4 regions of the Halobacillus sp. ABA4_118 genome follow, and region 1 is predicted to be linked to each of the others. Evidence: riboswitches for the same ligand, from Rfam matches in the RefSeq annotation. Region 1 holds a riboswitch; each other region holds the start of a gene.
What was found. A riboswitch is a leader RNA that binds a small molecule or an ion and turns the genes downstream of it on or off. The one in region 1 is predicted to bind thiamine pyrophosphate.
Positions count from the first base shown of each region.

Region 2: another riboswitch for thiamine pyrophosphate. It lies ahead of ACXAGL_RS18785 (YkoF family thiamine/hydroxymethylpyrimidine-binding protein); the one in region 1 lies ahead of thiT (energy-coupled thiamine transporter ThiT).
Region 3: another riboswitch for thiamine pyrophosphate. It lies ahead of thiW (energy coupling factor transporter S component ThiW); the one in region 1 lies ahead of thiT (energy-coupled thiamine transporter ThiT).
Region 4: another riboswitch for thiamine pyrophosphate. It lies ahead of ACXAGL_RS03020 (acetylornithine deacetylase); the one in region 1 lies ahead of thiT (energy-coupled thiamine transporter ThiT).

Region 1 covers NZ_JBSWWS010000001.1:2,920,490-2,926,223, reverse strand. The annotation lists gene ACXAGL_RS14795 (DUF1028 domain-containing protein) at 1-530, opposite strand, end outside; gene ACXAGL_RS14790 (YflT domain-containing protein) at 665-1,015, shown strand; gene ACXAGL_RS14785 (phospholipase D family protein) at 1,058-2,503, opposite strand; gene thiT (energy-coupled thiamine transporter ThiT) at 2,604-3,170, opposite strand; TPP riboswitch at 3,258-3,356, opposite strand; gene ACXAGL_RS14775 (alpha/beta hydrolase) at 3,438-4,184, opposite strand; gene ACXAGL_RS14770 (SDR family oxidoreductase) at 4,162-5,046, opposite strand; gene yfkAB (radical SAM/CxCxxxxC motif protein YfkAB) at 5,246-5,734, shown strand, end outside.
Region 2 covers NZ_JBSWWS010000001.1:3,656,251-3,661,984, reverse strand. The annotation lists gene ACXAGL_RS18795 (ABC transporter ATP-binding protein) at 1-414, opposite strand, end outside; gene ACXAGL_RS18790 (ECF transporter S component) at 414-992, opposite strand; gene ACXAGL_RS18785 (YkoF family thiamine/hydroxymethylpyrimidine-binding protein) at 989-1,591, opposite strand; TPP riboswitch at 1,954-2,054, opposite strand; gene ACXAGL_RS18780 (hypothetical protein) at 2,273-3,202, shown strand; gene ACXAGL_RS18775 (hypothetical protein) at 3,527-3,757, opposite strand; gene ACXAGL_RS18770 (DUF420 domain-containing protein) at 3,956-4,504, opposite strand; gene ACXAGL_RS18765 (RDD family protein) at 4,674-5,099, shown strand; gene ACXAGL_RS18760 (N-acetylmuramoyl-L-alanine amidase) at 5,151-5,734, opposite strand, start outside.
Region 3 covers NZ_JBSWWS010000001.1:1,218,619-1,224,352, forward strand. The annotation lists gene thiM (hydroxyethylthiazole kinase) at 1-717, opposite strand, end outside; gene thiD (bifunctional hydroxymethylpyrimidine kinase/phosphomethylpyrimidine kinase) at 714-1,517, opposite strand; gene thiW (energy coupling factor transporter S component ThiW) at 1,564-2,052, opposite strand; TPP riboswitch at 2,132-2,241, opposite strand; gene ACXAGL_RS05995 (PucR family transcriptional regulator) at 2,330-4,012, opposite strand; gene ACXAGL_RS06000 (pyridoxal-phosphate dependent enzyme) at 4,029-4,988, opposite strand; gene ku (non-homologous end joining protein Ku) at 5,132-5,734, opposite strand, start outside.
Region 4 covers NZ_JBSWWS010000001.1:574,178-579,911, reverse strand. The annotation lists gene ACXAGL_RS03045 (peptidylprolyl isomerase) at 1-571, shown strand, start outside; gene ACXAGL_RS03040 (alpha/beta hydrolase) at 591-1,364, opposite strand; gene ACXAGL_RS03035 (hypothetical protein) at 1,564-1,872, shown strand; gene ACXAGL_RS03030 (hypothetical protein) at 2,189-2,614, shown strand; gene ACXAGL_RS03025 (GNAT family N-acetyltransferase) at 2,570-3,064, opposite strand; TPP riboswitch at 3,168-3,274, shown strand; gene ACXAGL_RS03020 (acetylornithine deacetylase) at 3,353-4,639, shown strand; gene tenA (thiaminase II) at 4,639-5,328, shown strand.

The DNA.
Region 1 (5,734 bases):
TGATCACGAACGACGAGCACGGCCGCCGACTGCTTTCCTCTGCTGTCTCCCCCTGCTTCCTGCGCCGCTTGGATGGCTCTAATGAGACGTTCGGCCAGGGGGCCTTCCGATTGTTCAAACGCATGTCCCATATGGGTCACCGTTTCTTCATTTACTAATATGTTTCCTTGAGCCGCATAATGCTTCCCTGTGATTCCCCCAGCCCAGTCATAACAGCCTTTCCCGGTAAAAGTCGCTGCCTGACCGGAACGGTCGACAACTCCGACTTGACGGTCTTCCTTTTGAAGGTCTTCGTCCGTTAACTTTTCGATGACTTCCTCCGCAGACAACCCTGCCTCAAGGAGTTTCAACCCTTCCGGACCGTAGGCAGGGTTGGCAAAAGCCTGGGTGGCCACCGCTCCCACACCTGCTTTCGCCCATGGAACGACGGAGCCGACGCCTAAAAACTTGGACTGTACGGCCACGCCCCATTCCTCACGGCCGGGGTCACAGGCGGCGATCGAAAATGTAGCAATGATCTGATTGTTCATCTCTTTTCCCTCCAATATCCTTACCATTCGACAACACATTCAGATTTCCTTCTCTTCCCATATTCCGATTAACAATAGAAAATAACGGGTAATTTCACTGTAGAACATGATATAAAAAAAGGAGCGGTGAAAAAATGAAACCACTTGTACGTGAATACACAAATGATGAACAGTTGAAGGATATGGTAGAAAAACTGAAGAACGAAGGCATTGATAACGAAGAGATTTACATCCTGTCCCATGATGATGACCGGACCGAACGGATTTCGAAGAGTGTGAATGCGAATACGATTGGTGCTTCCGAGCAGGATGCGAAAAGCGTCATCACGAATATCTTCAGTAAAAAAGGCGATGAGCTCCGCACAAAGATGCAGGAAATCGGATTCTCCAAAGAAGAAGCTGGACAATATGAAGAAGACCTGGATGAAGGAAAAGTACTTCTCATCATAACCAATCCTGCAAAAGCTCAGGCAATTCTCTCCTGATAAAAAAGCCCCTGACGCAAAACATGCGTCAGGGGCTTCTGTTTAATAAGTTGTAAACCATGTCCACTTCTGCAGATAATACGTAGCATAGCGGATGGACGTCAGATTGTCCTGGTAGGTTTCATAGTCGGTTGTATAATGGCCGTCTTCATTGGACCAGATCCTCGTGAAGTAATCGTTGACCTCCTGGAAGACCTCCTCCTCCCCGGGCCCGTGGATGACGACATCCGCTTCCAGGTTAAGGTTGGACAGGTTTCTTCTCGTATAGTTGGCGGAACCGGCGACGATGGCGTCATCATCCGGCCCATCTATATACAGCATTTTCGTATGATACTGCTCGACGTTCGTGTCATACCAGCGCAGCTTGATGTTCTCATTTCCGAGGTTCTTCAGCTCGGCAGCCACCGGCAAATTGGGGAGCCCCGGCTTCTCATGGCCGAACGCGGTTTTATTGGGATCCATAATGATGCGTACTTCAGCCCCGCGGTTGGCCGCTTCATCGATCCGGGCGGTCACCTTTTTATCCGCTAAATAATACATCCCGATCCATACGTCATCCCCTTTACCAGCGTCCTCCAGCTCTTCCAGCACGGCGTCATAGATCTTTCCTTCGGTCACGAACTGTGTCTGAAGCGGTCCTTCCTGCTCTTCCCATTCATAGCTGCTGTAGTCGATGAATTCCCCGCCGGAATAGCGGGCCACCGCTTCTTCTGCTTCCAAAATATCCTCTATAATCGGACCGTCCATTTTGAAAGCGACGTTCTCATGGTACCCACTGGCATCATGAGGGTTAGCCGTGGATACAACGGCTGAATCCTCAGTCACAAGCAGCTTCCGGTGGTTCGCCTTAATATTCAACAGCTTCATGTAGGATCGAAGCGTCACGTCAGGGGCCTCCTTGGCAATCGGATTGCCGATCCACCCTTCTCCTCCGTTACCCATCCAGGAAAACATCAGACGCCACGCACTCGAGTATAACGGATTGGAATCTCTCAGTTTGTCCAGATTGGTTAAGACGACGTTCACCCCGCCATCTTCCAGGCGGCGGATTGTTTCCGATTCATAGGAGCCGTAAATGGTATTGATTTGGTCGGTAATAAACACGACTTCAAGCTCAGGCACTTCTTCTTTTCTTTCTAATACAGCGTCCACGAGACGACTGCTGATTTCGGGAAATTCATTTTTCCCGTTCGTGTAGCCGTTGAAAAGAAACATATCAGCGACAATAAAATCATCCGCTTCCCCTATAGTGGCATACATCTCCTCAAAAACCTGAAGATCATGAACCGTATCCCCCTCTTGATTCTCATAGGAGAGGTCACGGAAAAACTCGATATCCTCCATCTGATGGACACCGCCCTCGTAGGAAACGCCTTCCGGGAGCGCTTTCCATGAGGTATGATAGGCAATCATGACCGAAAGGATCAGCACGATCAAAAGCAGCAGCCAGACCCATTTCTTCTTTAATAACCCCTTTATTTTTTTCATTCTTATCCCCCCTGGTCTCTGCCTGTCTTTTCACTACCCGGGGGTGTTTCAAACATGGAAAAAAAAGCCTTCTACCGCAGGGGCAGAAGACTTTCCTCATTTAATGAAGCACAAGCTTTGGACGCTGTATGAACAAAAGGCTGATTACGATGGCGCTTAAGATAAACGCAGGCAGCATGTATCCGCCATTATAAACGAGGGAGTACAGCCAGACCGGCTGTCCTTCCGGCGCAAACTCACCGTAAAAGATGATCCCTGCTGCGAAGTGACCGAAGAAGCGGAGTACACTGCCGATAAAGCACCCCGCGATGATCCACCCGACGAGAGCTTTCGTTTCCTTGGAGCGGATCGCATTCCAAAGCGGTTTGGCCACGATTCCTGCCGCACCGATCACCGCAAACGCCACAATGTAGTCCAACAGCGTCTGCAAAGGGGTGATGATATAGGCACCGGTCAAAATCTGATAGATGCCGAGCAGCAGTCCAGTCGCCGCGCCTCCCTTCACGCCCCAGCGGAAGGCCATAATGAAGACCGGCACCATTGCAAACGAAACGGAACCGCCCTGGGCCCATAATTTAAATGATAAAAACGGAAGGATATCCAGTAGTAGTGCTAATGCGGAAAAGATCGCAATTTCTACTAAAAATAGGACTCTGCGGTTTCTCATTCCAGCATTCCTCCTTTAAAAAAAGACACAAAAAAAGCAATGCAGACAGGGACGCTTCCTGATGGAGGGATCCCGAATGCATTGCACCATCAAAAAAGCCGCCATCCCTGCGCCAGTACTAACTGACAGGTTCGAAGGGTCTGAACGAGGTTCACTCTCAGCCGCTAGGCTCCCCTTGTAGGCTTTGTACCGATTACTCTTCTTGCTATGCTTCTATTATATCAAACTTCTCTCCGATGACAAAACTTATTTCCCGGGCAATGGAGTCTATTTTGTATTCGTATACATCTGGAAGAATTCCAGACTGCGCTCAACAATCAAATCCTGGTCATGATCCAGTGTTGCGACATGGTAGCTGTTTTCCAAATGGACAAGCTCCTTGTGCTCCGAAAAGACCGAATCAAAGATCACTTCTGAATTATTGGGCGGCACGACGTGATCCTCATCCGAGACGAAAACCAGAATCGGGCAGTGAATCGTATCAAGCCGCTTTTTCACCTGATCCATTAAGACCGTGATTTCGGTAATGGATTTGACCGGTGTTTTGTCGTAGGCCAGTTCATCCTGGCCGGGGTCTTTAATATCGGAGCCGATGGCATCAAGAAAACGTTCGTCTGTCGCCGCACTCTCCTCCATCACCGGGATGTCGATTGCTGCATTGATCGGAATAACCCCCTGGATGTCCTTATGCTCACCGGCCATATAAAGGGCAAGCGTTCCTCCCATGGATAAACCGACGACGAATATAGAACTGCACCGTTCATTCAGCCATTGATAGGCGCTCTCCACTGATTCGATCCAGTCCTTATAGGACGTCGTCTCCATATCCTCCGGTGCTGTGCCGTGTCCTTTCAACCGTGGACAGTAAACGGTATAGCCTTCGCGTGCGTATGCTTCTGCGAGCGGACGCATGCTCTGGGTCGTCCCTGTGAACCCGTGGGAGACGAGTATCCCCACCTCATTGCCCTCGTATTTGATTTCCTCTGCCCCATCAAGAATGCTGTACTCGGCCATCTGGTTTTCCTCCTTTTGTTTTGGTGGAACCTAATATCCGTTTCAATACCGCCTTTTCGAGCCATGCCCATGGAAGAAGCCTTTTCAAAAGCACGTTGGTCCGGACGCCCGCTCCGACTGGATAACGCAGTTTTTTCAGCTTGTCTTTTTGGATCAGTCCTGTCATGAGGTCGGCGACGGAAGCCGGCTGGGCCCGTGACTCTTCGTTCAAAGCGCTCCACAGTCCTTTTATGTAGGAAGCATAAGGCGACGAAGGATTGTGTACTTCCTCTGGAAGCTTCATACCGGACGACCAGATATTCGTCTGAAAAGAGCCTGGTTCAATCAACGCGACATCAATGCCGAATGGCTGCAGTTCAAAGCGCAGGCTTTCAGAAAGTCCTTCCAGCGCATGCTTGGACGATACATACGCCGATAGCCCCGGAAAACCGATCAATCCACTGACACTGCTGACATTTAGTATTTTTCCGGACCCTTGGCGCCTCATGACGGGCAGAACAGCCTTCGTGACGGCTATAACACCAAAGACGTTCGTATCGAACTGCCGGCGGTATTCCTCAAGTGGGACCTGTTCCAGGAACCCTCCTACCGCATAGCCCGCGTTGTTCACGAGCACATCCACCCGCTCCAGTTGTTCTGCTTTTTCCTTAAAACGTTCAATCGAGGTATCATCCGTGACATCCAGCTGCCACACTTCAATCTTCTGCTTCACGTCTTCCGTCAGGTCTGCGTTTTGGAAAACCGACGCTTTTTCCATATTCCGCATTGTTGCAATGACACGGAAGCCTTTCTCTGCACATTTCACAGCGGTCTGCTGTCCGAATCCGCTGGAGGATCCGGTAATCATAACGGTTGGCTGCATCGATGGTGTCCTCCTTTATCTATTCGTCTACCCTTTTCCTTTCGTTGTCACACGGGGAAACTCCTTTTTCGATATGCAGGCGTTTCCTGCTTCTTTTTCACGTTCGTCAAGAAGGAATGGTATAGTTCGAGCTTGAATAATGTTAGAATAGGAAAGGTTAAGACCGAATCAATTAAATAGAAAGGAAGTTTCATATTTTATGAGTACCAACATGAAGCTTCAGAAGCTTACACCTGAGTTTGACCCGTGGGAAGCCTACATGGACGTGAAGGAACACGGGCATATGACGTTATCCAATATTGAATTTACGACGACGACGCTGTGCAATATGCGCTGCGAGCACTGTGCGGTCGGATATACCCTGCAGCAGAGGGACCCCGAAGCGCTGCCGATGGATTTGATCCGGAAGCGACTGGACGAGATTCCTCATCTGAGGACTTTGAGCATTACCGGCGGGGAGCCGATGATGTCGAAAAAATCCGTCGAAAACTATGTGCTGCCCCTGTTGAAATACGCTCATGAACGCGGCGTACGCACACAGATCAATTCCAACTTGACGCTTCCTTATGAGCGCTATATCCCGATCATCCCCTATCTTGATGTTTTACATATTTCGCATAACTGGGGAACGCTTGAAGAATTCATCCACACCGGATTCGCCCGCATGGAGCGCAAGCCTTCCGAGGAA
Region 2 (5,734 bases), 740 kb from region 1:
TTTTTTATCCAGTAGATTCACCTGTGCAAGGACATCATCTATTTTGTGTTCCATCTCCTCAGCAGGTACATGAAGGTTTTCTAAACCAAAGGCGATTTCATCCTCGACGGTCAGCATACAAAATTGAGTTTCGGGGTCTTGAAAAACACTTCCAACAGTTTTAGCCAGCTCTCCCGGTTTGAAGTCGCTTGTTGAACGTCCGTAAATGGCAGCACGCCCATTCATCTCGCCATCCAAATCCTCCGGGTAAAGCCCGTTTATACATTGGACAAGCGAGCTTTTTCCTGAACCGCTCGGGCCAAGGATGAGGGTGTCCTGTTCGTTTTCGATGGAGAGGGTGATATCCGTCAATACGGTTTTTTCATTTTCTTCATACGTAAGCGTCAGGTTTTCCAATTGTACAGCCGTCTTCATCAGGAAGCCTTCTTCTTTCTTAATTCCCGCCCGAGAGCAAAACTGGAAAGGACGCCGGTACGGGCAAGTCCGTCAGCTACGGCTTTACCCAATACTCCGGAAATCACAGCGCCGCTGACCATACGGACAATCAGCATGGCAGCGACGTATCCACCACTTAACGCAGCGTATCCAGATTGGAAATACCCCCATGCGAAACTGAAAACGGCAGCCATCACGCCGGCGAGCATGAGTACAGAAAGATGATAAGACCGGTAACGCGTCAGAGCAAACGCACTTTCCGCTCCGAGTCCCTGAATCATTCCCGTTAGAATCAATAGGGGACCGGAAGCATTCCCGAGCAGAACTTCAATTGTCGCTGCGATGGTTTCAGAGAGAAAAGCTGCGCCCGGGCGGCGTAAAATATAGGCGGCAATGATGGATACGATGAACCAGATACCAAAGATAAAATCATATCCGATTGGACCAAAGAGACCTGAGAGAAGTTTTCCAACAGGCAGGAAAGCGAGATAGACGACAGCGAAAACGACGGACAAGACAGATAGAACAACGATTTCTTTGAGTTTCCAGTTTTTCATAAGATGCTCCCCCTGGAGGAAGGGCTGTTGACCGACACCGATACAGTCATGACGGTGTGAGACGACCCTGAAGCTTCTGTCTCCCGGAAAACGTTTTCCAACCCTTTGAAAACCGTATGGGTATCTCCGTCAAGTCTTGTAGAATAGTGGGCGGGCGTCACTTGGATGCCCTTCGATTTCATCGCTTCAATCTGCTTGTATATTGTATCCATATAACTGTCCCCTCCCATTGGATAGAGCGAAAACTTAGCTGCTAATGGCTGGGTAATCGAGCGGGAAGTGTCTTCATTCCTCCGTTGCAGGGATTCAGCCATATACGTGTCTCCAGCCGAGTCTCCCGGGCACCCGATTGAATAAGTCGCATGAAAAGCCGCATGAACACCTTCTTTGGATACATGAAGAAGGATAGCCTTTGTCACATCAAAAATATGTTCCATCCGCCCCCGTACCGTCGTCGAGACATCATCGGTATCGAGCCATACTTTAGATGTATCCACTTCCTTTAAGCTTTCCAGAATTATACCCGCAAACTCATCACTCATCGGATGTATGGAAAACGAACATCCAGCAATTTTCGATGTACCACAAACTTGATTCATCCATCATTCCTCCTTTTTTTAAACACAAAGCTCTGTTAAAGTCTGTTGTTGTTATTTCAAACGAGTACTAAATCGTCTCCGTCTGGAATTAGGGATCAGGCCCGTTGTTTACTCAGAGCATGGGATGGCAGGGAAAACCCTCCGCTTTCCGCGGGGAACGAAGTTTGAGGAGGCTCACGGTACTCCGTGGAAAGGGAGTCATTCCCAAGGCCGCCTCCTACAAATCCCATGACAGAAAGGGGTGATAGGAGCTCACATGTTAAATAACAACACCAAGCAATAACAGAGCCAAACACAAAAAAACTGCATCCCATGGGAATGCAGTCCGTTGATCGATGAATAAAACCTGTAAAGGCCTGATTGATAGAACGGCTGCACTTCCCCACGCTAGTATTATCTAGTTCGGGTGCCAAGGGTCGGATCATCCTCTCAGCCGCTCGCAGCAGCTCCCCTAGTGCCTCATATGTATACAGTTTTTTGTATTGCCTCTATCGTAGCGGATGTTGGAATATTTGTAAATGTTTATTCTCCTTTTTATGAATACGAATGATAGAGTTCATTTTCAAAATCTTCCAATCATGATACGCTGAAGATAATAGAATCTGTCATATCTTGAGTGGAATAAAAGAGTCGGACAATCAGAAGACAAGGGATACCATCAATGGGAAGGGGAAGACAGATATGAACACTCACATGAATCGCACAAGCAAGTGGATGAAGCGGTATGCACGTCCATTGGAAGCAGCCAGATGGGAAGCACTTTTTGAAAGAGGTCCTAAAGAAAAAGTCCTCGTATACTTGAGTGCGTTCCAAAATGAAGATGGAGGTTTTGGTCACGGAATTGAGCCGGATTTTCAACTTCCAGCTTCGTCTCCAATGGCCACATGGGCAGCTTCCCAAGTGCTTGCTGAATTGAATGTATCTTCCAAAGAGCCGCTGCTTCAACAGATGGTTTCCTACCTCCTTCGCTCATACGATCGTCAATCAGGGATGTGGCCTTCGGTTATTCCTGAAGTCAACCATTTTCCTCATGCGCCCTGGTGGTCGTGGAGGGAAGGGGTGCAGTCCAACTGGATGTTTAACCCGGCGGCGGAATTGGCCGGTTTTCTCATCGACTGCTCCCAACGGGATACGGAAGCCTGGGAAACGGGTGTGGCTGGTGCTGTTAAAGCTGTTGAACATTTGATGAGTGTCAGTGAGATGGATTTCCACGAATGGCAGTGTTTTCAAAATCTACTAATCTCCCTGGACAAGCATAAAGGACTCGTCCATAATCAAATGCCTTACGGGCTTGATCAGGTGCAGTCCCACCTTCTTACGTTAGGCGAGAACTGTTTCAGTCAGGATCCTTCGGAATGGGGAAGTGGGTACGGTGCGCTTCCGACTGACATAATATCGTCCCCACAGCATCCGTTGTATGCTAAATACAAACCTTTAGTTTTGGAAAACATCCGTTATTATTTGAAAACGCTGAAGGAAGAAGGCATCTGGGATATCAGCTGGGACTGGGGAGACGGAACAAAAGCTTTTGCTGCAGCTGAACAACAGTGGAAAGGAATTACGGCGGTTCAGCGTTGGAAAATTATCCATGCTTTTCAAGGGCAATGGTAAAGCGGAAGAGAGGCTGTAGCGCCTCTGTCGGACGTAGATGTTGGAAAAAGAGAGGTTATTGGAATCCTGTTTGCTTTACTGAGCAGCAAGTGCTGGTTTTGTGGTCATCCTTGTCCATGAGGGGAACGTCCATGTGATCGGGAGTATTGGTGTCGATGTTATTGATGGCTGAATCAAACAGTGTTTTACAAGCGTCTGCTCAGTGGATGACCTGAAGGAGACACCCCTCGTTTAAACCTGACCACTTTTCGTGAATTATCTTTTTCCCTGAATATACAGGAATAAAGAAAACCGGGATACATGTGTTATGTATCCCGGTTATTTTTATGGCTTAAATAATCTTAGTTTTAAGTTGTCTTCATTCTGAGAGCAGTCCAGATAAGGAAGTTTTTCATAAGGATAGTACCGCACAGTTGTCGGGTTCATATCAAGCAGGCCGAATAGTTCCTTCATATCCGTAATCCGGTTCAATTGAATGAGCGTATCTTTCCCTGCGAACGATTGGAATCTTGCAGACGTAAATCCTTCTTCCTTGATAAAGTTAAGAATGTCCATTAGTTAGTCTCCTTATGGCCGTAAGCTGGTTGGACATGTGCTCATTATATTTTCATAGACTTAACCGGATTCAATCCCTACCGGCTGTTATTCTACAATAACAAATATCTCGGGAAATAGCCAACTTTTCCCGTTTACTTATTGTTTTTGTAATATAAAAAAGAAAAAAGCCACGTATCCAAAGACACGTGACTCGTTTTAGTAATAAGGAGAAATCATTAAATAGACAACGACGCCTGTCAAACTGACATAAAGCCAGATCGGCATCGTCCAGCGGGCGATTTTCCTATGTTTATCCACTTTCATTGCCAGACCTCTGAACAGTGTTAACAGGGCAAGGGGTACAATAAGTGCGGCCAGCACAATGTGGGTGATCAGAATAAAGTAATAAATACCTGCCACCAGACCCTCGCCGCCGAAGGACGTTGATTCAGACATGGAATGGTACGTGAGATATGAAACTAAAAACAAGGCTGTTGTTGTAAAGGCAGCAAAAATGAATCGTTTATGCCACGTAATATTCTTTCGGATAATCATGAATAAAGCCGCCAGCAGAAACACGAATGTGAAGGAATTGAATACGGCATTAAGTAATGGGAGCAGTGTAATGTCAAAGCTGGTCTCGCTTCCAATCTCCGGGAGGAACAACAAGGCCACGACAATTAGATTGATAGCAATGGACAATCCAACCACCCATGGTACATAATTAAAATCTTTTTTTATTTCCAAAGTAAAACCCCATCTCATAATAGACTGCAGGAATAGTATATAAAAAATCCGCTTGAAAATCATCTCATGATGTCGAACGTTAACGAAACTGTCACTTCATGATGGCTTACAAGCGTGACAAAAGACGGAATAATGGGCTGACCTTTTCCGGAAAGAATCCATAGGATACGTACAAGGAGGGAAGATTATGCGCCCGAAGTACTTGTTTTTGAAATTTCTGGGATTTGGTGGGGAGCTGCTCCTATCCGGAACAGGGGCTGCTCTATACACGTATCTAGAGGACACCGGGAGGGGATTTGATCCCAACCCTGTATTCTGGCAGGCCTTTATCACGATCCATCTGACCATGTTGATAGTTCTGCCATTATTCTTACAGGGGAGAACGTTAGGCATGCTGCTGACAAATATGTCTGTCGTTTCGACGCATGGAGGAAGCCCCCATGTGTTTCAATCCATGATAAGAGCTGTTCTTGGATTCGGCCCGGTTCTGTTGACCAATGGATGGTGGCTGTTTGTCTCTGCTGCAACATCCGTATTGGATAAAAAAGGACGGAGCTGGGGGGAACTCATATCCTTTACAATGATGAAGCCAAAAGAACCTAAAGAGAAGTAATGTTTCTGTATTCAATCGAAAAACCGGTTCCTGTAAGGCAGCCGGTTCTATTTATTGGTTTAAATCTTGAATGAGTGTTTGCAGGGTCTGCTGCTGGGTTTCTATAGACTTCCGTGTGTATTCGGCCATTCGTTTATAGATTGATAAAATAAGCTGGCCATACTGATCACCAGGTACAGCCCATTTTCCATTCAACGCGGTCCATGTGCGGGCGCTTCCCCGTGCAACAAGTTCGAATCGTGGATCTACAATCTTCACCCCCTCAGGAATATAATCGCTGGAAGCATAGGCATATAAGTGTTGAATCTGAGCGTGGACACCTTCTTCGGGTGTCGGAAAGGATGCCCCGGCCACTCCACCACCTACAGCACCAATACCTGCAAAATTATTCTGATCTCTCTGTACATCGCCGGTGAAACGGAAATAGTTCGTTTCATGCACGGCCTGGGCAAACGCAATATCCCCTCGTATGCCGTAAAGGTTTCCGTATACCATATAGTACTGACCAAGCTCTGGAGCACCGGGATAGACCGAACGGACAAATTGGTCAAGCTGACAACCGTCAATCACACTCTGCCCAAGAATGGTCCACTTGTCTTCCTGTGTTTCGGGGGCAGGTGAATCTGGTGCGGCTG
Region 3 (5,734 bases), 1.7 Mb from region 1:
AACAAATGTCCCGGGTCCTGACACATGAGGGTGAGAAGCGGCCTGTTCTGCTGCTTTACCAAAATGATAGAGACCGGCCCGGACGTTTCCTGCGCGGTCTCCTTCTATGGCAAGAAACGCAGTGAGAACGGCACCAAGCAGACATCCGGATCCTGTGACTTTTGAAAGCCATTGGTGTCCTGTATCGTTTTTGAAGACTTCTCCTTCATACCCGATCACATCGGTTTTGCCTGTGCAGACAGCCATCGTCTGATAAAGTTCAGAAACTTTGAGAGCAATCTCATCGGTATTGGAGGCTTCTCCAGAGTCCACCCCTTTTGTTTCGACTTTCTCTCCAGCAAGGAAAGCCAGTTCTCCCGCATTGCCTTTGATCACATCGACATGAACCGTCGACAATATTTTCCTACAGGCCTCTTCCCTGTAGGAGGTGGCAGCGACTCCTACAGGATCCAGAACGACAGGGACGCCGGCTTCATTCGCCGCTTTTCCCGCCTCCAGCATCGCTTCCACCTGCTGCTCGTTCAATGTGCCGATATTCAACAGAAGGCCGTCTGCCAAACGAGCGACATCCCCGGCTTCCTGAACGGCATTCGACATAATCGGCGAAGCGCCGAGAGCAAGCAGGCCGTTGGCTGTATAATTCATGACGACTGCATTGGTAATGTTATGGATCAAAGGGCGTTCACTCCGCAGCTTCTGGATCAATGTTTGTGTCATGGATGAAAAACCTCCCTGCGTACAGCGAAATGATTGGTCGGACCGTCCCCTTTACCAAGATCGAAAGAATGGCGAATAGCCTCTGTCACAAAATGCTTGCCCTTTTCTACCGCCTGCGCGAGCGGATATCCCTGGCTCATATAAGCGGCTATAGCAGCCGAGTACGTGCAGCCTGTGCCATGGGTATTCACTGAATCAATCCGTTCTTCTTCGAAGGTGTGCAGCTCATATCCGTCATATAGAAAGTCGACCGCTTTCCCTTTTAAATGGCCGCCTTTTACAAGCGCAGCACCGGCTCCCAGCTGTTCTACAATTTCCACAGCTGCTTCCTTCATATCCTCTTCATGATGGATCCTTCGATTGAGAAGGGTTTCTGTTTCCGGAATATTGGGGGTGACAAGCGTCGATTCTGGTACAAGATGCCTTTTTAAATAGATCTGTTCTTCCTGCTCTACAAGCGGATCTCCACTTTGAGCAATCATGACAGGGTCCATAATATACGGAGCATCGATGGTCTGCATCCAGTCTTTAATGACCTGCATCATTTCCTTATTGGCAATCATCCCTGTCTTCACAGCGTGCACCGGCATATCATCACTTACCGCAAACAGCTGCTCACGGATGAAGGAGTCAGGGAGATGATGCACATCTTTGACTCCTGTCGTATTTTGGGCGACAACCGAAGTCACCACACTCATACCATAGCTTTTCAATTCCTGGAATGTTTTCAAATCGGCCTGGATGCCGGCTCCTCCACTTGGATCCGTACCGGCAATTGTTAATACACATGCGGGTTTCATTGAACCACTTCCTTTCCTATCAATCATTCTTTTCAATTGGATTTCATCAGGACTGCGGGAGCGGGCTTTCCACCTTCACTCTTGATAAAAGGAACACAGCAATGACCGCTCCTGACAGACTACTCACTAGAAACGACGGAAGAAACGCAAAGACCGCTGCTGAGCTTCCCATGAACCAGCTGGCGAAGGGAACGGCGGCCAGAGCACCAATCACACCTGTGCCCAGCACTTCTCCTGCTGCTGCAGAAAGTTTCCGTGCATAAACCTTATAAAATACACCGGCAAAAAACGCCCCGAACATACCTCCGGGAAAAGCCAGAATCGTCCCGAGTCCCAGCAGAAAACGCAGCAGGCCGATGACAAAAGCGACCGCCACCGCTGGAATCGGACCGAGCATTACGGCTGCCATGACATTGACGGCGTGCTGGACAGGGTAGGCTTTGGCTGCTCCAGCGGGAAACCATAAAAACTGCGAGCCTAGTGTACCTACGGCCACAAGGACGGCCATGAATGTAAGAATTCTGGTTTTATTCATCAGTCAGCTCCTTCCTGGGAATAAAATAAAAAACCAGGTCCACCGGGGACCTGGTTTTGATAGAAGAAGTCGATCAATGACGATCATGTGACTACTTCCCTCCGCTGGTATTAACCAGATCAGGTACGTAAGAGTCAGAAAGCGTCCATGCTTTCCTCTCAGCCTCTTCAGGCTCCCCTAGTAGTTTTGAAATCTATTCACTTGCATCCATCATAACAAAACTGGTTGAATCTGTCATCATCTCCTGCCTCATGCAGCCAGGCAAAAAGACTTCCGTTCACTGCGGCCCGGGCTTCTCTACTTTTTTCAGGAGCCACAGCCGCACACTCAGCTCCAGTAAAAATAAATCATCCGCGTTCAACAAGGACAACCCCGTCAGCTGTTCAATATTCCTCAGCCGGTGCAGAAGGGACTGCCGGTGCAGATTCAGTGCCCTCGATGTCTGGCTGACATTGCTGTTGTACTTGTTATAAACCATAAATGTATGAAGAAGCTCCGCCTGCCTTTTCTGATCATAATCAATCAGGGGCTGGAGAGTATCCTGAACAATATCCTCGATTTCTTTTTTATGGGATAAGGCCATCAAAAGCCTGTTCATCCTTGTCTCCTTAAAGAATGTCCGGCCCCCGGCCTCGTTCTGCTGCTCTCCCATCTGCAGGGCTGTCCGCGCTTCCTCATAGCTGTGATGGAAGACTTGATACCCTTCTTTATGACACGAAATCCCCCATTGGATCGTGACACCAGCCAGCAGTTCGAACAAACGCCTTTCGACAAGGTCCAGAAATTGATTCGCTGCTTCCTCACTGCCTGCTTTATCCGCCTCCAGAAAGATGATGACTCTCTCTTCATCAAAGGTCGTCATCACCTGCCGTCCCACCATGTGCCCGGCATAAGCGGCCTCCTTCTGGATGTAATAGTTGCGGCTCTGTAGAGAAGAAGAAGAGGGAAGCTGTCCATCGTTTCCTACTGAACGGCTTGCCGGCCGATGGAACAGAACCTCTCCGACAAAGCAGACGTAAGGTTTCTCAAGATCATAGCCGAGAAGCCTGGCTTTCGACAACAGCTGCTTGTCCATGCGCTGCTCCTGCTTCGCCAGTTCCAAAAGAAAGTTATCCTTGAGACGGATTTCTGTCATTTCGATGGCATTTTCCTTCACGAAATAAAGGGCACAGGCGGTCAGCGTGTGCTCAAGAATCGTCATCATCTCTGTTGTTACCTCTTGGTCCTTTTCCGGCTGAAACAACAAATATCCCTGTTTCTTATAGTTGGATAGAATCGTAAGCTGATAACAGCATTCTTCACCGATTTGATAAGCTTCTATAAAATGTGTAAGCGGGTGCTCCACACGGAAAGGATGCTCAATTAAAGAAACAACCGCTTCTTTACGCCCGTTCAACGCTTCAATCAGGGAAGAATCAAAATGCTGATTGGCCCGGATGTGCTTCAAATGGTCACTGATGGCATTGGGCAGCCCTGTGTATTGATAGAGGATGGTCGTGATTTCCTGAAGTCCCTTCCCATTCAGCACGCAATTGATCAATTCCTGACGGATCCCTTCGACATGCCTGTGAATCTTCTGTTTCTCATCATTGATTAACTGCAGCACGCCTTGAAGAATATCCGCAAACCGTACTTCCCAGGGGATTTCCACAAGCACGAGCTCATGTTGTTCAGCTAGAGCAATGATACGATCAGGGATTTTAAACAAATGACGGCCGGTGGCAAAAGCCAGAATGGAAGCATCTGACCGGATGACATCCTTCACGTAGGCCTCCAGGGCCGGGATATCCTCCCCGCATCCCACTCCCGTGCTGAGAACAAATTCATTGTTTCTCACAAAATTTTCGACAGGCGTCTCTATGACAGAGATCCACTCCACATCACGCTCATAAACAGGCGTCTGCACGTTCGCTTTCTCTAACATCGGCAGCTTCAATACCTCTTCCACAGGTACACCCATCCCCACTCCCCCTTTTTCAGTTGTCCATCCACGTTCGAACCGTATCTGTATCTACATTGTTTCCCGTAATGATCAAGACCACAGGCCCTTCCAAAATCGGCTGATCAAGGAGATAGCCGGCTCCAACAGCGGCTGCACCCTCTACGATAATTTTATGATGATCAAGGAGACTGTATAATCCTTCTTTAATACGGTCTTCCTGTAAAAGCACACCTTTATCCATCAACGACCGGGTCATAGAAAATGTATAACGGTTATCCTCACCAATGCCACCCAGCAGACTATCGGCCAGGGTATCCTCTTCTTCCAGCCTAACGACCGCCCCTTTTTTCAGACTGGCCTGCATGACGGCACTTCGTTCCATCGTCACCCCGGTGACTGAAACAGCAGGATCCATCTTCTTCAAAACGAATCCGATCCCGGATAAAAGGCCGCCTCCGGACAGCGGGATCACCACTTCTTTCAGTTCAGGAAGCTGTTCCATCAATTCAAGACCGATGGTTCCCTGTCCAGCAATCACCTCGGGGTCATCAAAGGGCTGGACGATCGTCATTCCACACTTAGATGCCAGCTCCCTGCAGCGAACAGCAGCTTCATCCTGACTGACCCCCGTCCGTTCGATATCCGCCCCCAGACGCTTCAGACGTCTAAGCTTCGCTTCTGGAACACGACGGGATAGGCAAACCGTACAAGGAATACCCATCTGCCGTGCTGCGTAGGCGGTGGCGATTCCATGATTTCCTGTAGAAAATGTTGTCACACCACGCTTTTTTTCATCTTCTGTTAAAGATAGCAGCTTGTTTGCCGCCCCCCTTATTTTAAAAGATCCTGTAGGATGGGATTGTTCCATTTTCAAGTAAACCGGCTGCCCTGAGCGGTCGGAGAAATACTCCGAATACACAAGCGGCGTCGGTTTCACGATGCTCCCGATACGTTTCCTCGCTTTCCACACATCTCTCAACAACAGCTGTTCCAAAGAATCCCCCCTGAAATAGATAAAAAATTCTGATTATTACTTATTATAGGGGATGGATTGATAGTCGGAAAAGGGGCAGAAAGGGGAATCTTTGTAAAACCCTCTAAAAAAAGCCCTCCCATGACGGGGAGGGCTTGATGTATTCAGGATGATTTCTTCTTTCCGGACGTCGTTGTTTTCGTTCGTGCTGCTTTGGTCTTGCGCTTTTTCGTGGGTCCTTTTGTCTTTTCAAGGGATTTTTCCAAGGCGTCCATCAGACTTGTAACGTTATCCGGAGCCGGTTTATCCTTCGCTGTTGTAATTTCTTCATTATTTTTCTTCGCTTCAATCAGTTCCATCAACGCTGTCCGGTAGTCATCTTTATATTTCCCAGCATCAAATTCGGTGGTCAGCTGGTCGATCAATGTAACAGCGGTACTCAGTTCTTTTTTACTTAAATCAGATTCTTCAGGGACATTCGGGACATCCTGGACACTCCGCACTTCATCAGGATAGTGGATGGTCTCCATGACTAAGGTGTTCTCATACACCCTTAAAACAGCCAGCTGCTCCTTCGAGCGGATGATGATTTTGGCAATCCCGATTTTACCGGTATCCCCGAGTGCCTGACGCAGAAGGCTGTAGGCCTTGGCCCCGCCTTCGTTTGGAGAGATGAAATAGCTCCGTTCAAAGTATATCGGATCGATCTCCTCCAGTTTTACAAAATCGAGGATTTCCACCGCTTTATCGTCTTGTTCCTTTTTCAG
Region 4 (5,734 bases), 2.3 Mb from region 1:
GTCCACTCTTGAAGCAAGCGGGATGACGATTGCGGACGTAGAGAAGGATATTGAAGATTACTTAGCTGTTGATCTGCTGCTTGCTGAGAGAATTTCCATCACTGATGAAGAGAAGGAAACGTATTTTGAAGAGAACAAGGAAAGCTACAATCAACCTGAGCAGGTAAGTGCTAGACACATCCTGACTGAGACCGAGGAAGAAGCGGAGGAAGTATTATCAAAACTGGACGAGGGCGAGGCGTTTGAGGATCTGGTGGCCGAATATTCCATCGATGATACGACAGTGGCCTCCGGAGGCGATCTAGGGGCGTTCAGTGAAGGTGAAATGGTCGAAGCCTTTGAGGAGGCCGCTTTTTCCATGGAAGTTGGGGACATCAGTGATATCGTTGAGACGGAGTACGGCTATCACATCATTGAAGTGACCGACCATACCGAAGCGCAGGATGCAGTTTATGATGAAGTCGAAGAGGAAATTGGTGAGACGTTATACCAATCCAAAGTCAGTGAAGAGTACGACCTTTGGATGCAGGAAAAAATGGAGGAGTACGATATTGAAAACACTCTGGAGTAAATAAGAAAAGGCCAGCCATTTACGGGCTGACCTTTTTTCGATGATTGATGGAGGAGCGCGTCTCCAGATAGGAAAGCAGCGCTTCGATGATTTGATCCTTATCGTAGTCCATCGAGGCGACGTGGTAGGAATTCTCCAAGACGTATTTCGATACATTGTGGGAAGAGACTTTTCTAAGGATGTAATCGGTATTCTCCGGTGGAACGACGTTGTCAACGCTGGACACCAAACAGGTGAGTGGACATCGAATGCCGGATAATTTTCTTCTGACGACCTTCATATACTTCAACAGTTCCTGGTAAGCGGTCAACGGTGTCTGGGTATAGGTGATCTCCACCGCACCGGGGTCTTTGATGTCAGGCTTTCCTTCCTCTATATAAAAGGGCTCGGACGCTTGTTCCAGATGGGAGAACGCCGGGATATACATAGCTGGGTTGATTAACGCTATGCCGGAAATGCCGGGATATTGAGCAGCGAGGTCCAGGGTCAGCGTGCCTCCCATCGACTGTCCGATGACGAACACTTCCCTGCACCGGGAGTACAACTGCAGATAAGCGGCTTCGATTTCCATATACCAATCGGAGAACGAGCAGGAAGCCAGATCTTTATAGTGCGTTCCGTGACCTGGAAGTCGTGGCACCGATACGGTATAACCTTGATCCGCCAGCCCTTCTGCCACCTCTCTCAGACTCTGGGGCGTTCCTAAAAAGCCATGACAGAGCAGTACCCCTGTATCATTTCCTTCAAAAAACAACGATTCCGCACCATCAATAACCGGATAGGCTTCCTTCATCATGTTTCCCTCCATCTTCATTCACTGGTCGTTCGATAAAAATCTATTAGTGCTATTAAAATACAATAATTCCGATAAGTCAACTATGTTATATAAGCTGATCCATTTGATCAACGCTTTCCTTCCATGTGAAATGGATTTTTCAAGGGCCATCCAGGAATGCTAGAATAGCAGAGAAAGTGTAAAAGGAGGCTTGCTTTTGAAGGGAATCTTATTGGTGCTTTTATCTGTTTTATTCCTGACAGCGTGTCAAAGTGAAAGGGAATGGTCCTTCTCTGAAATTGGGAAAAAGGATCTTCCAGGGGACGCGTTGTCCTATTTTCAAACGGTAAAAAATAGACATGGAAATCATATGTTCCAAGACGGAGATCAGAATACGGTGTATATCTATTTGAACGGAACAAAACAAGGCGAAGGGGCGGAATATTATACACTTCGAGGTCCGGTCAGAAAAAGATACGCTGAACCTGTTATACAAGACAGAGGCCGGCGCTGGTGGTTCGGTTAAATCCGAACGCTTCTACAGAGTCGACGGTTATCAAAGTTATGAGATCCTGAGGATTTATGAAAACGGAAAAGAAGCCGCCTTTGAGACCATATCTCTGGGTGGATAATTTTCTCTATCCCTATAGAAAAAGGACTCTCCTCCTCTCATTCGCCTTACCCTGATCCATAGGCGTCGCCAATGCCTATACTGCAACCTGGTCATGTGGTGAGGTCTTGAGGAAGTTGAAGCCTGCGGGAACAGAACAGACCCACCCATAACCGGAACCTGCGCTTCTTTTACCTACATAAATAAAATAACATGAAAGTGAGCCTGTACGATGCGGAAAATTCTTGCTGCTTTATTCAGCAGTTTTGTAACAGCTTTATTAGTATCCATTTATCTCACATCGGATTACAGCAATCTGGTCGGAAACTTATATTTTAATTTAGTCAACATCTATTTGGGGCATGCTGTGTTTGCCCTCCCCCTGTCTTTCATAGCCGATCGATTAAGCAGGCAGCTGTCGTTGGGACGCTTTTTTATTGAGTGGGGCCTGTACCTTTTAATTGGACCATTTCTAGCTGTGTTATTGGCTGTCTTTACGATGTTCTTAAGCTTGTATCTCATACCGATCAGCTTCATTTTTCCAATCACCTACACGCTCGTTAAAAAAATCCCTGCTGCTTTCCTAAAGAAGAGTCTGACAGCGGCTGTCCTCTTATCCGTTACGGTGATCACGGTTATGTATTACAGTATCCGTTAGTTTCAGGGTCATAAATAAGCTGTTCGGGTCTTCCTTGTAGCCGGCGAAAGGACCACAGAAAACAAACCCAAAGTTCTTATACAGCTGGACAGCCGGATGGAACGCCTCTTGAGACCCGGTTTCTAAAAAGAGCTGTGTATACCCTCGGGCGCTGGATTCATTTATGATGTGTTGGAGCAATCTGTGGGCGACGCCTCGTCTTAAATGGGAAGAGGCCGTTCTCATCGACTTGATCTCTCCGTGCGCCGGATGGAGTTCTTTCAACGCTCCCATTCCCACCAGCTCTCCCTTTTCCCAGGATGTCCAAAAGGTCACGCCGGGCTGCTTTAATTTTTCTATATCCAATGCGTGGATGCTTTCGGGCGGGGAGTGCAGGGTCATATTGAAAAGGTGTTCCTTTATGAATGCTTGTACTTCATCGCTTGTTAAATCATCGTTTTTGATGTCCATCCATGGCCTCCTGTTTTATACGTCCTCCATCTACAATTCGCGTTTAAACGGGACTTGTCCTTTCCGGCCCCCTGTGTTGTAATGAAAATAACAGTTTTATAGCATGTTTCACTAGGGGAGCCCTGATGACGGGGCTGAGAAAAGCAGAAGCTTTGACCCTTACAACCTGATCTGGCTCATACCAGCGGAGGGAAGTGAAGCGGTCGATGATTGATCTTTTCTTACATGATGATCAAGCCCGCTCCTTCTCTCGAAGGGCGGGCTTTTTATATGGAAGGAGAGAGTACGATGATTCAGTTAGAGGATTTGCTGCAGAGAGTGGAGGAAAAGGAAGAGCAAATGCACCAGCTTCTAGGGGACTTGGTCGCCTTTCCGACGTTAAGCCCTCCAGCCCGAAATGCGGCGGAAGCACAACAGTACATAGAAGAGTATTTAAGCCGGATGGATTTTGAAATAGACACGTGGGAACTGTACCCCGGCGATCCGATTGTCGTCGGAACGAAAAAAGGAACCGACCGGGAACACAGCAGAAGTCTCATCTTAAACGGTCATATTGATGTGGCTGCGCTGGATGAAGGGGAATCGTGGGAGCATGATCCTTTTACACTGACCTCGAAGGACGACCGCTTGTACGGTCGCGGCACGGCGGATATGAAAGGTGGAATGGCGGCTGTTCTGTTTGCACTCAAACTGCTCCATGAAGCGGGAATCGAGCCGACCGGCGATCTTCATGTGCAGTCCGTCGTCGGTGAAGAGGTCGGAGAAGCAGGAACAAAATCCTGTGGAGAAAGAGGGTATTATGCCGATTTAGCCATCGTATCCGATACAAGTAACTGCGCCATTCAAGGGCAGGGGGGCGTTATTACCGGATGGATAATGGTTGAAAGCCCGGAAACCTTCCACGATGCGGAACGCCGTTCGATCATTCACGCCGGTGGAGGAAGATACGGAGCGGGGGCGATTGAAAAAATGATGAAAATCATCCAGTCGCTGCAGGAATTGGAGCAGCACTGGGCGGTGACGAAATCGAGTCCAGGCTTTCCACCTGGATCGACGACAATCAATCCGGCTGTCATTGAAGGTGGAAGGCATGCCGCTTTTATCGCCGACCGCTGTGCTTTATGGATTACCGTGCACTATTATCCAGAAGAGCATTATGAAGATGTGATCGAAGAAATTGAAGCACATGTCCGTGCTGCCGCCCAGGCCGATCCATGGCTGAAAAACCATGCCCCTCAATTCAAATGGGGAGGAACGTCCATGATCGAGGAGCGCGGAGAAATCTTCCCCGCCTTTTCTGTCGATCCTGCCCATCCAGGGGTACAGCAGCTTCAACAAGCCCATAAAATCATCCACAATACGCCGGCGGAAATGTCCATGTCTCCGACTGTGACGGATGGAGGGTGGCTCTCAGAAGCAGGGATCCCGACCATTCTCTACGGTCCCGGCACGCTGGATCAGGCGCATGCGGTGAATGAGTCGCTGGACCGGGGACAGCTGTTGGATTATACGAAAACAATGATGGCTTTTTTATACGATTGGTTTCAACAAGCAGATGACAAGGAGGAAGCGTAATGTTTACAGACCGTTTATACGAAAGTGCCCGTCCGATTTGGGAGGCCTACCTCGATCATCCATTCGTCAAAGGGATTGGGGACGGCACGCTCGAGCTTGAGAAATTCCAATTTTTCATGCGCCAGGATTATTTGTACTTGATTGATTACTGCCGCGTGTTTGCTCTTGGTTCCGTTAAGGCGAAAAGCCTGGATACGATGACGATGTTCTCTGAACTGCTTCATTCCACTTTAAGTGAGGAAATGGAACTGCACCGGAACTATGCGGAACGGATCGGCATCAGCCGGGAGGAGCTGGAGGAGACGAAACCTTCTGCCACCCTCCTCGCCTATACGAGCTATATGCTGAACAAGGCAAATCAAGGATCAGAGGCTGAGGTGGCGGCCTGTGTGCTGGCCTGCACATGGAGCTACAACGTGATCGGCCTTCACCTTGCCGAACAAAATCAAGGAGAAAAGCACGAGTTTTACGGCGATTGGATTGAGATGTATGCGTCCGAAGAATTTTCTGAGCTTGCTTCCACACTGAAAAAATTAATCAACGAGCTGGCTGACGGACTTCCGGAAAGTGAAAAAGCTCACCTCGAAGAGATCTTTATTCATACGAGCAAGCTGGAGTATATGTTCTGGGAGATGGCGTGGAAACAAAAAATGTGGGTCGAGGAAGATAGCTTTTTGAATGAGTCGTAACATTTTCTCCTGATGTAGAAGAAAGGCTGTCGAGGACACATGATCGACAGCCTTTTTTTGCTGGGGCTTATATCAAGGGGGGGGTGTTCGTCATTGCGTAAAAGCAGCATTGTTCTTGAATGTCGGCTGTTAAAGGGTAATCTCCCTTCGTAACGCAGGATTAAAGATCATCGGCCTTTTATGTTTGATTTATATACAGCGGACAACCTTTTTTAAACAGGATGGCATCTCTTTTTTCTCCTTATTAGGTGAAGTCACGAGAGCGTTCGGTGGTGACGCCTGCGGGAACGGCACGAGCCGAAGATCCACTTGGGGAGGTGGTTTTCCTGCCCAAGTTAGCTGAGGCCGTGCCCGCGGCAAGCATCCACCGATAAGCGGCACGTGACCCTCCACTCACACGATAAAC